DNA from 3 places in the Streptomyces sp. NPDC045701 genome. Region 1 is predicted to be linked to each of the others. Evidence: riboswitches for the same ligand, from Rfam matches in the RefSeq annotation. Region 1 holds a riboswitch; each other region holds the start of a gene.
What was found. A riboswitch is a leader RNA that binds a small molecule or an ion and turns the genes downstream of it on or off. The one in region 1 is predicted to bind cyclic di-AMP.
Positions count from the first base shown of each region.

Region 2: it holds a riboswitch for cyclic di-AMP, as region 1 does, so the genes downstream of both, AC07DW_RS01245 (C40 family peptidase) here and AC07DW_RS20180 (transglycosylase family protein) in region 1, are expected to answer to the same signal.
Region 3: it holds a riboswitch for cyclic di-AMP, as region 1 does, so the genes downstream of both, AC07DW_RS09830 (C40 family peptidase) here and AC07DW_RS20180 (transglycosylase family protein) in region 1, are expected to answer to the same signal.

Region 1 is NZ_JBWKJV010000018.1:98,634-102,451, forward strand. Features, by position in the region: gene AC07DW_RS20170 (cytochrome P450 family protein) at 1-330, shown strand, start outside; gene AC07DW_RS20175 (transglycosylase family protein) at 511-1,422, shown strand; cyclic di-AMP (ydaO/yuaA leader) riboswitch at 1,677-1,852, shown strand; gene AC07DW_RS20180 (transglycosylase family protein) at 1,856-2,587, shown strand; gene eno (phosphopyruvate hydratase) at 2,923-3,818, shown strand, end outside.
Region 2 is NZ_JBWKJV010000001.1:238,585-242,402, reverse strand. Features, by position in the region: gene pcrA (DNA helicase PcrA) at 1-2,218, opposite strand, end outside; cyclic di-AMP (ydaO/yuaA leader) riboswitch at 2,440-2,600, shown strand; gene AC07DW_RS01245 (C40 family peptidase) at 2,599-3,744, shown strand; gene AC07DW_RS01240 (hypothetical protein) at 3,800-3,818, opposite strand, start outside.
Region 3 is NZ_JBWKJV010000006.1:94,149-97,966, reverse strand. Features, by position in the region: gene AC07DW_RS09845 (urease subunit alpha) at 1-114, opposite strand, end outside; gene AC07DW_RS09840 (urease subunit beta) at 107-418, opposite strand; gene AC07DW_RS09835 (urease subunit gamma) at 434-736, opposite strand; cyclic di-AMP (ydaO/yuaA leader) riboswitch at 1,619-1,792, shown strand; gene AC07DW_RS09830 (C40 family peptidase) at 1,797-2,273, shown strand; gene AC07DW_RS09825 (DUF6328 family protein) at 2,316-2,852, shown strand; gene AC07DW_RS09820 (ATP-binding protein) at 2,892-3,323, opposite strand; partial or broken gene AC07DW_RS09815 (helix-turn-helix domain-containing protein) at 3,595-3,723, shown strand; gene AC07DW_RS09810 (8-amino-7-oxononanoate synthase) at 3,760-3,818, opposite strand, start outside.

The DNA.
Region 1 (3,818 bases):
GGCGGTGAGCGGATCGCGGCCGGCGACCCCGTCCTCGTCGTCCTCGCCGCGGCCGACCGCGACCCGGAGCGGTTCGCCGAGCCGGACACGCTCGACCTGTCGCGGCGGGACAACCAGCACCTGGGTTACGGGCACGGCATCCACTACTGCCTCGGCGCGCCGCTCGCCCGGCTGGAGGGGCAGACCGCGCTCGCGACGCTGCTGACCCGGCTGCCCGACATCCGGCTCGCGGTGGATCCTGCCGATTTGCGGTGGCGCGGGGGGCTCATCATGCGTGGATTGCGTACGCTCCCGGTCGAGTTCACCCCATTGGCGAAGGACGCGAACTGACGGTCCGTCATTTCTGTGATCCTCGCGTGATCTCCGCTGCATCGACTTGTGACTGACGTTCGAATGCCGCTACGTTCACCGTCACCTCAGCAGTCACGCGAAAGGCAGCACCGCATGCGCTCCGGGAACGGCCGGCACCGACGACCCCGTCAAGCCCCCGCCATCGTTGTCGCGGCAGGGGTGACCGGATCCGCCATCGCGCTCCCGTTGCTCGGCGCGGGCTCCGCGACGGCGGCCGACGCCACCACCTGGGACCGGGTCGCCGAGTGCGAGTCCGGCGGCCTGTGGAGTGCCGACCTCGGCAACGGCTTCTACGGCGGCCTCCAGATGTCGCAGGCGACCTGGGAGTCGTACGGGGGTCTGGCGTACGCCGCGCGCCCCGACCTCGCCAGCCGCGCCGAGCAGATAGCCGTCGCCGAGAAGGTCTACGCCGCGACGGGCGTCCGGACCTGGGAGACCTGCGCCCCCGTCGCGGGCCTCGGCGGCGCCACCGCGACGCCGGACGCCGATCCCACGGGCACCGCCCCGGCCGCGCCCGGTGCTACGGACCCGGTCGGGACGCTCGAGGACCCGGGCACGCCCGAGGCCACCCGGCCCGCCGACCCGCTCCTGCCCGGCGAGCCCGTCACCACGGCGCCCGACGCGCCGCGGAGCCCCGCGTCCGGCGCCGGCAAGCACCGTGGCGAGCCCGCGAAGGAGGAGGGCGCGGTGACCGACCCGGTCGCCCCCGCCGACCCCACCGCGCCGACCGCCCCCGCCGACCCCGGCGCGCCGCTCAAGCCCGGCACTCCGGCGGCCGAAGGCACCCTGGAGCCCACCGATCCCGCAGACACCGGCAATTCGGTCATCGACCGCGAAAAGGACGGGCATCCCTCCCGGGGTGACGGGGCGACACGTGACCCCGGGACCGTCGGCGCCGGCGTGTACACGGTGCGGCCCGGCGACAACCTGTCGGTCATCGCGGACGAGCACAAGGTCGCCGGCGGCTGGTCCGCCCTCTACGAGGCCAACCAGGACACCGTCGGCGCCGACCCGGACCTCATCCTCCCTGGCCAGAGCCTGGAACTGACGCCGGATCAGCCTAAGGAATGAGACCGTATGTCCGCTTCTGTGTAAGTGAGACATGAATCTCTTCAGCCTGATGGGTGCGCCCCGGCCGTCCGAACCGCACAATCCGCCCTTCACCTGCGTAAACGCCCGTCAAGGGTGGGGGAGTAAGGGCGGATTGACCCCGATGTCCGTCTTTGAACTTCGGGAAGGTCTGTGTCTACGGTCGTGACCGCTCGCCATCGCGGGCCCCATCGACCGGAACGCCGAATCCTGCCGCCGGTCGACGGGAACAGTCGTCGCGTCATGCGCCGAAGGCAGGAGCGGGGGACCCAAGGTAAGTGCCGGGTCCGGCCATGGAGACATGGCGGGAACCGGCTTGGGGTGAAGCCGAGCGCACAGCTGTGCCGCACGGCCGGGCCACTCACTCGCCCGAACCCGACAGCTCACCTCGCAGGCGTCGGTGAGGAGATGTCCCATGCTGTTTTCCGGCAAGTCCAAGCACCGTCGCCCCTCCAAGGCCGCCCGATTCGTCGCCTTCGCCGGTATCACCGGTGCCGCCGTCGCCGCCCCGCTGATGGGCGCCACGACCGCCTCGGCCGCCACCACCGCCGAGTGGGACAAGGTCGCCCAGTGCGAGTCCGGCGGCAACTGGTCCATCAACACCGGCAACGGCTACTACGGCGGCCTCCAGTTCTCGGCCTCCACCTGGGCCGCGTACGGCGGTACCGCGTACGCCTCGACCGCCGACCAGGCGTCCAAGTCGCAGCAGATCGAGATAGCCGAGAAGGTCCTCGCGGGCCAGGGCAAGGGCGCGTGGCCGAGCTGCGGCGTCGGCCTCTCCGGAGCCGCGTACGACGGCGGTGGCGCCGAGCAGGCCCAGCCGCAGCAGGAGCGCGAGGCCGAGCAGCCCACCACGCGCAGCCAGCAGCGCACCGCGCCGCAGGCCGAGGCCGCGCCGAAGACCGAGGCCGCGCCGAAGACCGAGGCCGCGCCGAAGGCCGAGTCGAAGAAGACCGTCACCACCCCGACCGGCAAGAAGGTCGAGAAGGGTGACGGCGAGTACAAGGTGAAGGCCGGCGACACCCTCGGCATCATCGCCACCGAGAAGAAGGTCGCCGGCGGCTGGGAGAAGCTCTTCCAGCTGAACAAGGACATCGTCGACGACGCCGACCTGATCTACCCGGGTCAGCAGCTCCACCTGAGCTGACCCCCGGACCGCCCCGGCCCCGCGCGTTCCTCCCCGTAGCCCTGTGGGCCGGGCGGGACCCCGGGCCGGGGTTTTCCCGTTCCTTGGGCGGAAGCCCCCGGGGCCGGGGCGGGCCGGAGGGTGCGCCCCTGAGCGGGCTCCCGCACACCGCGACTACCGACCGGTAAGTTTCGTGGCGTTTTGCCGGTAATACAGCCTCGTGAGCCCTTTTTCGTCCCAGGAGGCGGGCGTCGGCGGGCGTCGGCCCCCCGGCCGGTTAGGCTCTTGCCGCAAGGCCGAAGAGACCCTGCACCGCATGCGTCACATTTTGCGTCACATCCCAGAAGGAGATGCTCGTGCCGTCCATCGACGTCGTCGTAGCCCGGGAAATCCTGGACTCCCGAGGCAACCCCACGGTCGAGGTCGAGGTCGGCCTCGACGACGGCAGCACCGGCCGTGCTGCCGTCCCGTCCGGTGCCTCCACCGGAGCGTTCGAGGCCCTCGAGCTCCGCGACGGTGACAAGGACCGTTACCTCGGCAAGGGTGTCGAGAAGGCCGTCCTCGCCGTCATCGAGCAGATCGGCCCGGAGCTCGTCGGCTACGACGCCACCGAGCAGCGGCTGATCGACCAGGCGATGTTCGACCTGGACGCCACCCCGGACAAGTCCTCGCTCGGCGCCAACGCCATCCTCGGCGTCTCCCTCGCCGTCGCGCACGCCGCCTCCGAGGCGTCCGACCTGCCGCTGTTCCGCTACCTGGGCGGCCCGAACGCGCACCTGCTGCCCGTTCCGATGATGAACATCTTGAACGGCGGCTCGCACGCCGACTCCAACGTGGACATCCAGGAGTTCATGATCGCGCCGATCGGCGCGGAGTCCTTCTCCGAGGCGCTGCGCTGGGGTGCCGAGGTCTACCACACCCTGAAGAAGGTCCTGAAGGAGAAGGGCCTCTCCACGGGTCTGGGCGACGAGGGCGGCTTCGCGCCGAACCTCGACTCCAACCGCGCCGCCCTCGACCTCATCCTCGAGGCCATCAAGCAGGCCGGTTACGCCCCGGGCAAGGACATCGCCCTGGCGCTCGACGTCGCAGCGTCCGAGTTCTACAAGGACGGCGCCTACGAGTTCGAGGGCAAGTCCCGCTCGGCCGCCGAGATGACGGACTACTACGCGGAGCTCGTCGACGCCTACCCGCTGGTCTCCATCGAGGACCCGCTGTTCGAGGACGACTGGGACGGCTGGAAGACCATCACCGA
Region 2 (3,818 bases), on a different contig from region 1:
ACGACGCGATCCCGGACGTCGGCCCGGCGGGCTTGGCCATGGCGCCCGTGCGCTTCCACTCCAGGTACGCGCCCGGGATCTCCTCCAGGAACCGCGACGGCGGGTTGTACGAGGGCTGCCCCCACGCGCTGCGCAGCGTCGACCGCGTCAGGTAGAGCCGCTCGCGGGCGCGGGTGATGCCCACGTACGCCAGGCGCCGCTCCTCCTCCAGTTCCTTGGTCTGGCCGAGGGCCCGCATGTGCGGGAAGACGCCGTCCTCCATGCCGGTCAGGAACACCACCGGGAACTCCAGGCCCTTGGCGGTGTGCAGGGTCATCAGCGTGACGACGCCGGAGCCCTCCTGGTCCTCGTCCGGGATCTGGTCGGAGTCGGCGACGAGCGCGACCCGCTCGAGGAACTCCGCCAGCGTGCCGGGCTCCTCGCCGCCGCGCTCCTGCTCGAACTCGAGGGCGACCGCGGCGAGCTCCTGGAGGTTCTCGATCCGGGTCTCGTCCTGCGGGTCGGTGGAGGCCTGGAGCTCGGCGAGGTATCCCGTCCGCTCCAGCACGGCCTCCAGCACCACCGCGGGGCCGGCTCCCGAGTCCACGATGGTGCGGAGCTCCTCCATCAGCGTGTTGAACCGCTTCACGGCGTTCGCCGACCGGGCCGCCATGCCGTACGCCTCGTCGACCCGGCGGAGCGCCTGCGGGAAGGTGATCTTCTCGCGCAGCGCCAGCGCGTCGATCATCGCCTCGGCGCGGTCGCCGATGCCCCGCTTGGGGACATTGAGGATGCGGCGCAGCGGGACGTTGTCCTCGGGGTTGGCCAGCACGCGCAGGTACGCGAGGACGTCGCGGACCTCCTTGCGCTCGTAGAAGCGGACGCCGCCGACGACCTTGTACGGCAGGCCGACGCGGATGAGGATCTCCTCGAAGACACGGGACTGGGCGTTCGTCCGGTAGAAGACGGCGACGTCGCCGGCCTTGGCCTCGCCCGCGTCCGTCAGCCGGTCGATCTCGTCGGCGACGAACTGCGCCTCGTCGTGCTCGGTGTCCGCGACGTACCCGATGATCCGGGCGCCCTCGCCCGCGTTGGTCCACAGGTTCTTGGGGCGGCGGCTCTCGTTGCGCTCGATGACCGCGTTGGCGGCGGACAGGATGGTCTGTGTGGAGCGGTAGTTCTGCTCCAGCAGGATGGTCGTCGCGTCCGGGTAGTCCTCCTCGAACTGGAGGATGTTGCGGATGGTCGCGCCGCGGAAGGCGTAGATCGACTGGTCGGCGTCACCGACGACGCACAGCTCGGCCGGGTCCAGGTCCTCGTATCCGGTGCCCACCAGCTCGCGGACCAGGGTGTACTGGGCGTGGTTGGTGTCCTGGTACTCGTCGACGAGGACGTGGCGGAAGCGGCGGCGGTAGTGCTCGGCGACGTCGGGGAACGCCTGGAGGAGGTGGACCGTCGTCATGATGATGTCGTCGAAGTCCAGGGCGTTGGCCTCGCGCAGCCGCGCCTGGTACATCCGGTACGCCTCGGCCAGGGTCTTCTCGAAGCCGTCGGCGGCCTGGTCGGCGAAGGTCTCCTCGTCGATCAGCTCGTTCTTCAGGTTCGAGATCTTGGCGCTGAACGACTTCGGCGGGAACTTCTTCGGGTCCAGGTCCAGGTCGCGGCAGACCAGCGCCATCAGCCGCTTGGAGTCGGCGGCGTCGTAGATCGAGAACGACGACGTGAAGCCGAGCTTCTTCGACTCGCGGCGCAGGATGCGGACGCACGCGCTGTGGAAGGTCATGACCCACATGGCGTTGGCGCGCGGGCCGACGAGCTGCTCCACGCGCTCCTTCATCTCGCCGGCGGCCTTGTTGGTGAAGGTGATGGCCAGTATCTGACCGGGGTGGACGTGGCGCGTCCCCAGCAGGTGGGCGATGCGGTGGGTCAGCACCCGGGTCTTGCCGGAGCCGGCGCCGGCGACGATGAGCAGCGGCGAGCCAGTATGCACCACGGCGGCGCGCTGCTGGTCGTTCAGCCCCTCCAGCAGCGCGGCGGGGTCGACGACGGTGCGCGGGGCGCCGTCGCGGTGGTAGGCGTCCCGGGCCGGGGGCACGTCGAAGCGGTCGCCGAAGAGGTCGTGCGGGACCTCCTCCGCGGCCGGGGCGTGCCCGGGGCCCTCGGAGTCCTCGGGCGGCGGGGGCTCCTCGGTGTGGTTCCGGAGGTCCGCCAGGAAGCTGTCGTCAAAGAGGCTGCTCATCGCCTATCGAGTCTAGGCCGCCCCACTGACAGCCGTGGACGAACCGGAAACAGGTCCGACTCGTCACCCTCCGTACCGATTCGACGACATCACGCCAAGGTCACGAATACGTATCGGGCATATCGAACATCATCCTTCACAGCACCACCACAGGTTGGCTAGCGTGCTCGCCCAGGCGGTCCGTTCCCGCATCGGCGAACCACGCCGATCGGACCGCCCACGCCGAATCCGTGCCGCCTCCACGGCGGTATGGAACCGGGGACCACACGCACGACCGAGGTGAATCGGCCCGCAGCCCCTGAGGGCGCGCTACGGCCGTAGGGCACCTTCCGTTCCGCCCGAACCCGACGGCTGACCCGGTAGGCGGTCCATGGAAGGAGATGCCGACCTTGGCGTCGCATCGCAAGCCGCGCGCATCGCGCACCTTGCAGACCCTGCATGCCCACTCCCCCGCCGTCGGGGTCACGACGGCAGCCGCCCTGGCCTCGGTCACGCTCCTGTCGTCACAGAGCGCGACCGCCGCGACCGGTGCGTCGGGCGACCAGGAGCGCACGCCGACGGTCGAGGAGGTACAGAGAAAGGTCGACGACCTCTACCGGCAGGCGGGCACGGCGCGTCGGACCCAGCAGTACGGCAAGGCCGGGGAAGCCGCGCCGCAGCGGCGACGCGAGGCCGGCGGGACGGCCGGCGACGCCGCCCGGCGTACGGAGGCCCCGGACGGGCCGCGCCGGGCCCTCGCCGGGCGGGCGGCGGCCCCGTACCGCTCCGAGGGACCGGGCCCGGTCGCGGCGCCGGTGTTCGCGCCCGGCCCCCACGCGCCCGTGGAGCCGGTGCCGCCGGGAGACCTCGCGCCGCTGGGGGACCTCTCGCCGCTGATGGCACCCGAGCCGCTGACGACCCCTGAGCCGCCGGCGGGCCCGTCCACCGGCCGGTCCGGGGGGACGGTCACCGACCTCGGGACGTGGCGGGCGGAGGCGGCGCGCGAGCCGGAGGCGCTCAGCGTCTCGCAGGCCTCCCTCCGCGCCACCAAGCAGACCGTGCAGCGCAAGCTCGGCGGGGCGCGGGTCCTGCTGGAGGACGCCCGCCGCCGGGCGGAGGCGGTGGAGCACCGGCCGCGGGAACACCAGCCGCCGGAGTACGACCCGTACCGGCCGGGCGGCGACGACAGCCGCTCCACCGCCAAGGCCCGAGAGGTCCTGGCCTTCGCCGAGGCCCAGATAGGCAAGCCGTACGTTTGGGGCGCGACCGGCCCGAGCTCGTACGACTGCGCCGGGCTCACCCAGGCGGCGTGGCGGGCGGCGGGGGTCGACCTCCCCCGTACCGCCCGGGAGCAGGCGCACGCCGGCACGCCGGTCGCGACGGAGGACCTGCTCCCGGGCGACCTGGTGTTCTTCCACGGCGACAGCGGTCACGTGGGCATCTACAAGGGCGAGGGGAAGATGATCCACGCGCCCCGGCCCGGCGAGGGCGTCCGTGAGGAGTCCCTCTCGCACCTGTCCGTCCACAGCGGCGTGCGCCCGGCATGACGTGACCGCCGCGCGCGTGGGCCGGGCCGAGCCAGATCGTTCAGGTCAGGTCGGGTCAGGTCCAGAGCGTGGCG
Region 3 (3,818 bases), on a different contig from region 1:
GCCGGACCGGTCCTCCTCGATCTCGACCAGCAGGTCGGTGTCGGCGAGCCGGATGCGGTCGCCCGTGGTGGGGCCGAAGAGGTCGGCGTACACGGGCCGGGTCAGTTCAGCCATCGAGGGGGCCTCCGGTCTGTCCGCGCAGGCCCGGGACGACGCGCAGCCCGGCGAGCGGTACGAGTTCGACGTCGACCGGGATGCCCGGCTCGAAGCGTACGGCGGTACCGGCGGCGATGTTGAGCCGCAGGCCGTGCGCGGCCGGACGGTCGAAGTCGAGCCCGGGGTTCACCTCGGCGAAGTGGTAGTGGGAGCCGACCTGGACGGGCCGGTCCGCGGCGTTGAGGACGGTGAGGCGGGTGACGGGGCGGCCCTCGTTGAGGGGGACGGTCCCGTCCGCGTGCAGGATCTCTCCGGGGATCATCGGTGCCGTGCCCCGTCAGATGATCGGGTCGTGGACGGTGACGAGCTTGGTGCCGTCGGGGAAGGTGGCCTCGACCTGGACGTCGTGGATCATCTCGGGGATGCCGTCCATGACGTCGTCGCGGGTGAGCACCTTGCGGCCGGACGTCATGAGTTCGGCGACGGTGTGGCCGTCGCGGGCGCCCTCCAGGATGTGGGAGGTGATGAGGGCGACGGCCTCGGGGTGGTTGAGCCGCACACCGCGTGCCCTGCGCTTCTCCGCCACGTCGGCGGCGACATGGATGAGCAGTCGTTCCTGCTCGTGCGGGGTCAGTTGCACGTTTCACCTCACAGTCTCCCGCCCGATGTGATCCCGGGCGCAGCGGGACCCTATCCGGCTTCAACACCTTGTTGACCTGCGAGAACGAGTGTCGCGCAGAGATATTTCAATCTCTGGCAGAAGTTTTTCCGGCAGGTTAACCGGCGCTTTGCCCGCCCATGGACATCAGGCGCGCGCGGGTCCGCGGAGGGGGCCGGCCCGGCGGCCGGCGGTGTACGAGGACCCTGCCGGGTCGCCGGACGCGGTGGCCTCCACCGCGGCGGACGGTGGCGGGGCCGTCATCACGTCCGGGCGGTCGGCGGCCCCGGGAGCCCGGACCCGAACACCTGGGCGGCGGCCGGCTCACCGTGGCCGGCTGAGCCCCCGCTCGGTCGGCGGCCCGGCAGCCCCCGGGCGCGTGACCGCGCTCCGCGACGCTCCCGACCTCGTTGCACGAGCCCGGCGCGACGGATGCGCATGCCTCTACGCCGGCGCGGGCGCTCCGGGTCCTTGACGGCGGGCGGCGCGCAAGGCGCGTGACGGTTTCTCAGGACCGGGACTCGGAACCGCCCCGGCTCTCCCCCGGACGGGCCCAGAGGTACGAGAAACGCTCCCCCGTTCAGCGTACGCAACCGGACGAATTTCGGGCGGCGCGACTTGCGCGCCCGCCGTACACATCTGGCGGAACATCAGGTTCCATCGCTGGTACGGGGATCGCCGATGCCACCCCACCGGGCACCAAATCAGCCCTGTCCACCCGAATGGATCAGTCGTGAGGAGCCTCACAAAAGGCCGTTTCGACTCGGAATTTCACCCTTGCATGGGTCAAGATCCCAGTCGACGACAAGCCCCCGCCGCCGCGGCGGGGCGGTCCGGGCGGACGCCGAGTCCTGCCGCCGCCCGGATGACTGGTCGACAGGAGTGGATCGGCAGGAGTGGAGGACCCGAGCAGTACGGGTGACCGAATCGATGTTCGTCCCATCGGTCGCCCTTGGGGTGAAGCCGCGCGAGCGGCCGGGCAACTTCGCCAGCCCGAACCCGACAGGTCATCCTTCACAGGCGGCTGACGAAGGGTTGCGCAATGACCGCGCAGATTCATGTCCCGTCCCTGCTGTCCCGGGCCGGTGCCGTCTCGGCACTCGCCCTCGCCGCCGTCGGCGGCCAGATGCTGGCGCCCGGCGCCGTGACCGAGGCGCAGGCCGCCCCGGCGCACGGCACCAAGGCCCTGAACATCGCCGCGTCCAAGAAGGGCGCACCGTACAAGTACGGAGCGGCGGGCCCGTCCCGGTTCGACTGCTCCGGCCTCACCCTGTACTCGTACAAGAAGGCCGGCAAGACGCTGCCGCGCACGGCGCAGCAGCAGTACAACAAGACCCGCCACATCTCGGCGTCCAGCCGGACGAAGGGCGACCTCGTGTTCTTCCACCGGGGAAGCAGCGTCTACCACGTCGGTATCTACGCGGGTAATAACAAGATCTGGCACTCGCCGAAGTCAGGATCGGTCGTGAAGCTGGACAAGATCTGGTCGAAGTCGGTCTGGTACGGAAGGGTCCGCTGAGCCCAGCGGGAATGAGCGGCGGTGCGGGGGTACTCGTGGGCCATGTCCGGCGAGATCCCCCGCCCCGCGCGTAACGAGACGCCCCTGGAGCGGGCCGACCGCAACTTCGCCGAGCTGCTCCAGGAGCTGCGCGTCACCCAGACGGGCGTCCAGATCCTGTTCGCCTTCCTGCTGACGCTGGCCTTCACGCCGCGCTTCACCTCGCTCGATTCCTACCAGCGGGGCACGTACGTCCTGACGCTGCTGCTCTCGGTGGTGGCGGCCGCCCTGCTGACCGCCCCCGCCGCCCTGCACCGCACGCTCTTCCAGCAGGGCGCCAAGGCCCGCATCGTCGCCGTGTCGTCCCAGCTGGCGAAGATCGGGCTCGCCGTCCTGGCGCTGGCCCTCACCTCGTCCGTGTCGCTGGTCGTCGACGTGGTGCACGGCCGCCCGGAGGGGCTCGCGGCGGGCGCGTTCACCCTGCTGGTGTGCGCCGGCCTGTGGGGGCTGCTCCCCCGCCTGGTGCGGCGCCGTCTGGGCATCCGGTCACCGGCGCGGCCGGCGCCGGCACGTCCGGGACGGCGCTTCCGCCGCCGGTGACGCCGGGAGGGCGGGACGGGGCCGGGACTCCGGCCGAGGTCAGGACTGGACCGGGGCGGTCCACGGGAGGGCGATCCAGACGGTCTTGCCGCCCTCCGGGGTCGGGGTGACCGAGAGGCGACCGCCGCACTCCGCCGCGAGCCAGCGGATGATGACCATGCCGCGGCCGTTGTCCTGCTGGACGGCCGCGGGAAGCCGCTGCGGCCAGCGCGGGTGGCTGTCGGTGACGCCGATGCGCAGCCGCTCGTCGCGCTCCAGCCGGACGTCCACGGTGAATGTCGGCGACTTGCCGAAGGTGTGCTGGACGGCGTTGGTGGCGAGCTCCGAGACGATCAGCCGGACCGTGTCCGCCGTGTCCGCGCCGTCGGGCAGGCCCCACTCCGTGAGGACGTCCGCCACGTATCTTCTGGCGGCGGACACCGAGACGGGATCGCTCGGCAGGGTGACGGATGCTTCCTGATGGTCTGCCATGACGACGCCGTCCCTTTCCCACCGGGGCCGGACTCCGACACGTACCGGATGCTCTGTGAGGACGGCCTCGGATTGCGCTTCGCGCCAGACTGCCACTTATGTCACCCCCGATGGGGGCGATCCACCAAGATCTGCATATATCTGTCGCTCGAAGCGGTGACCTCTGCTACGCGAGACCGGATGTGGGCGGCAAACTGAGGGGTCGGCTTCACGGGGGCAGGATGCGGGCACGCGAGGCACGCGGCACGGCCCGGCGGAGCGTCGGCTCAAGCTGGGCGAGGAGTTGCGCGGGCTGCGCCTGGCCGCGGGCCTCACCAGCCGCGACGCCGCGCGGCTGGTGGGGTGGCACCAGTCGAAGGTGAGCCGGATCGAGACGGGTGCGAGCGGGGTGCCTCCTTCGTCACCTCTGTGAAGGAGGCCGGTTCCTCGGGAGAGGTCAGCTGACCGGGGCCGGCGCGGTACGGAGGATGGTGGCGACCGCCTCGTCCACCTGAC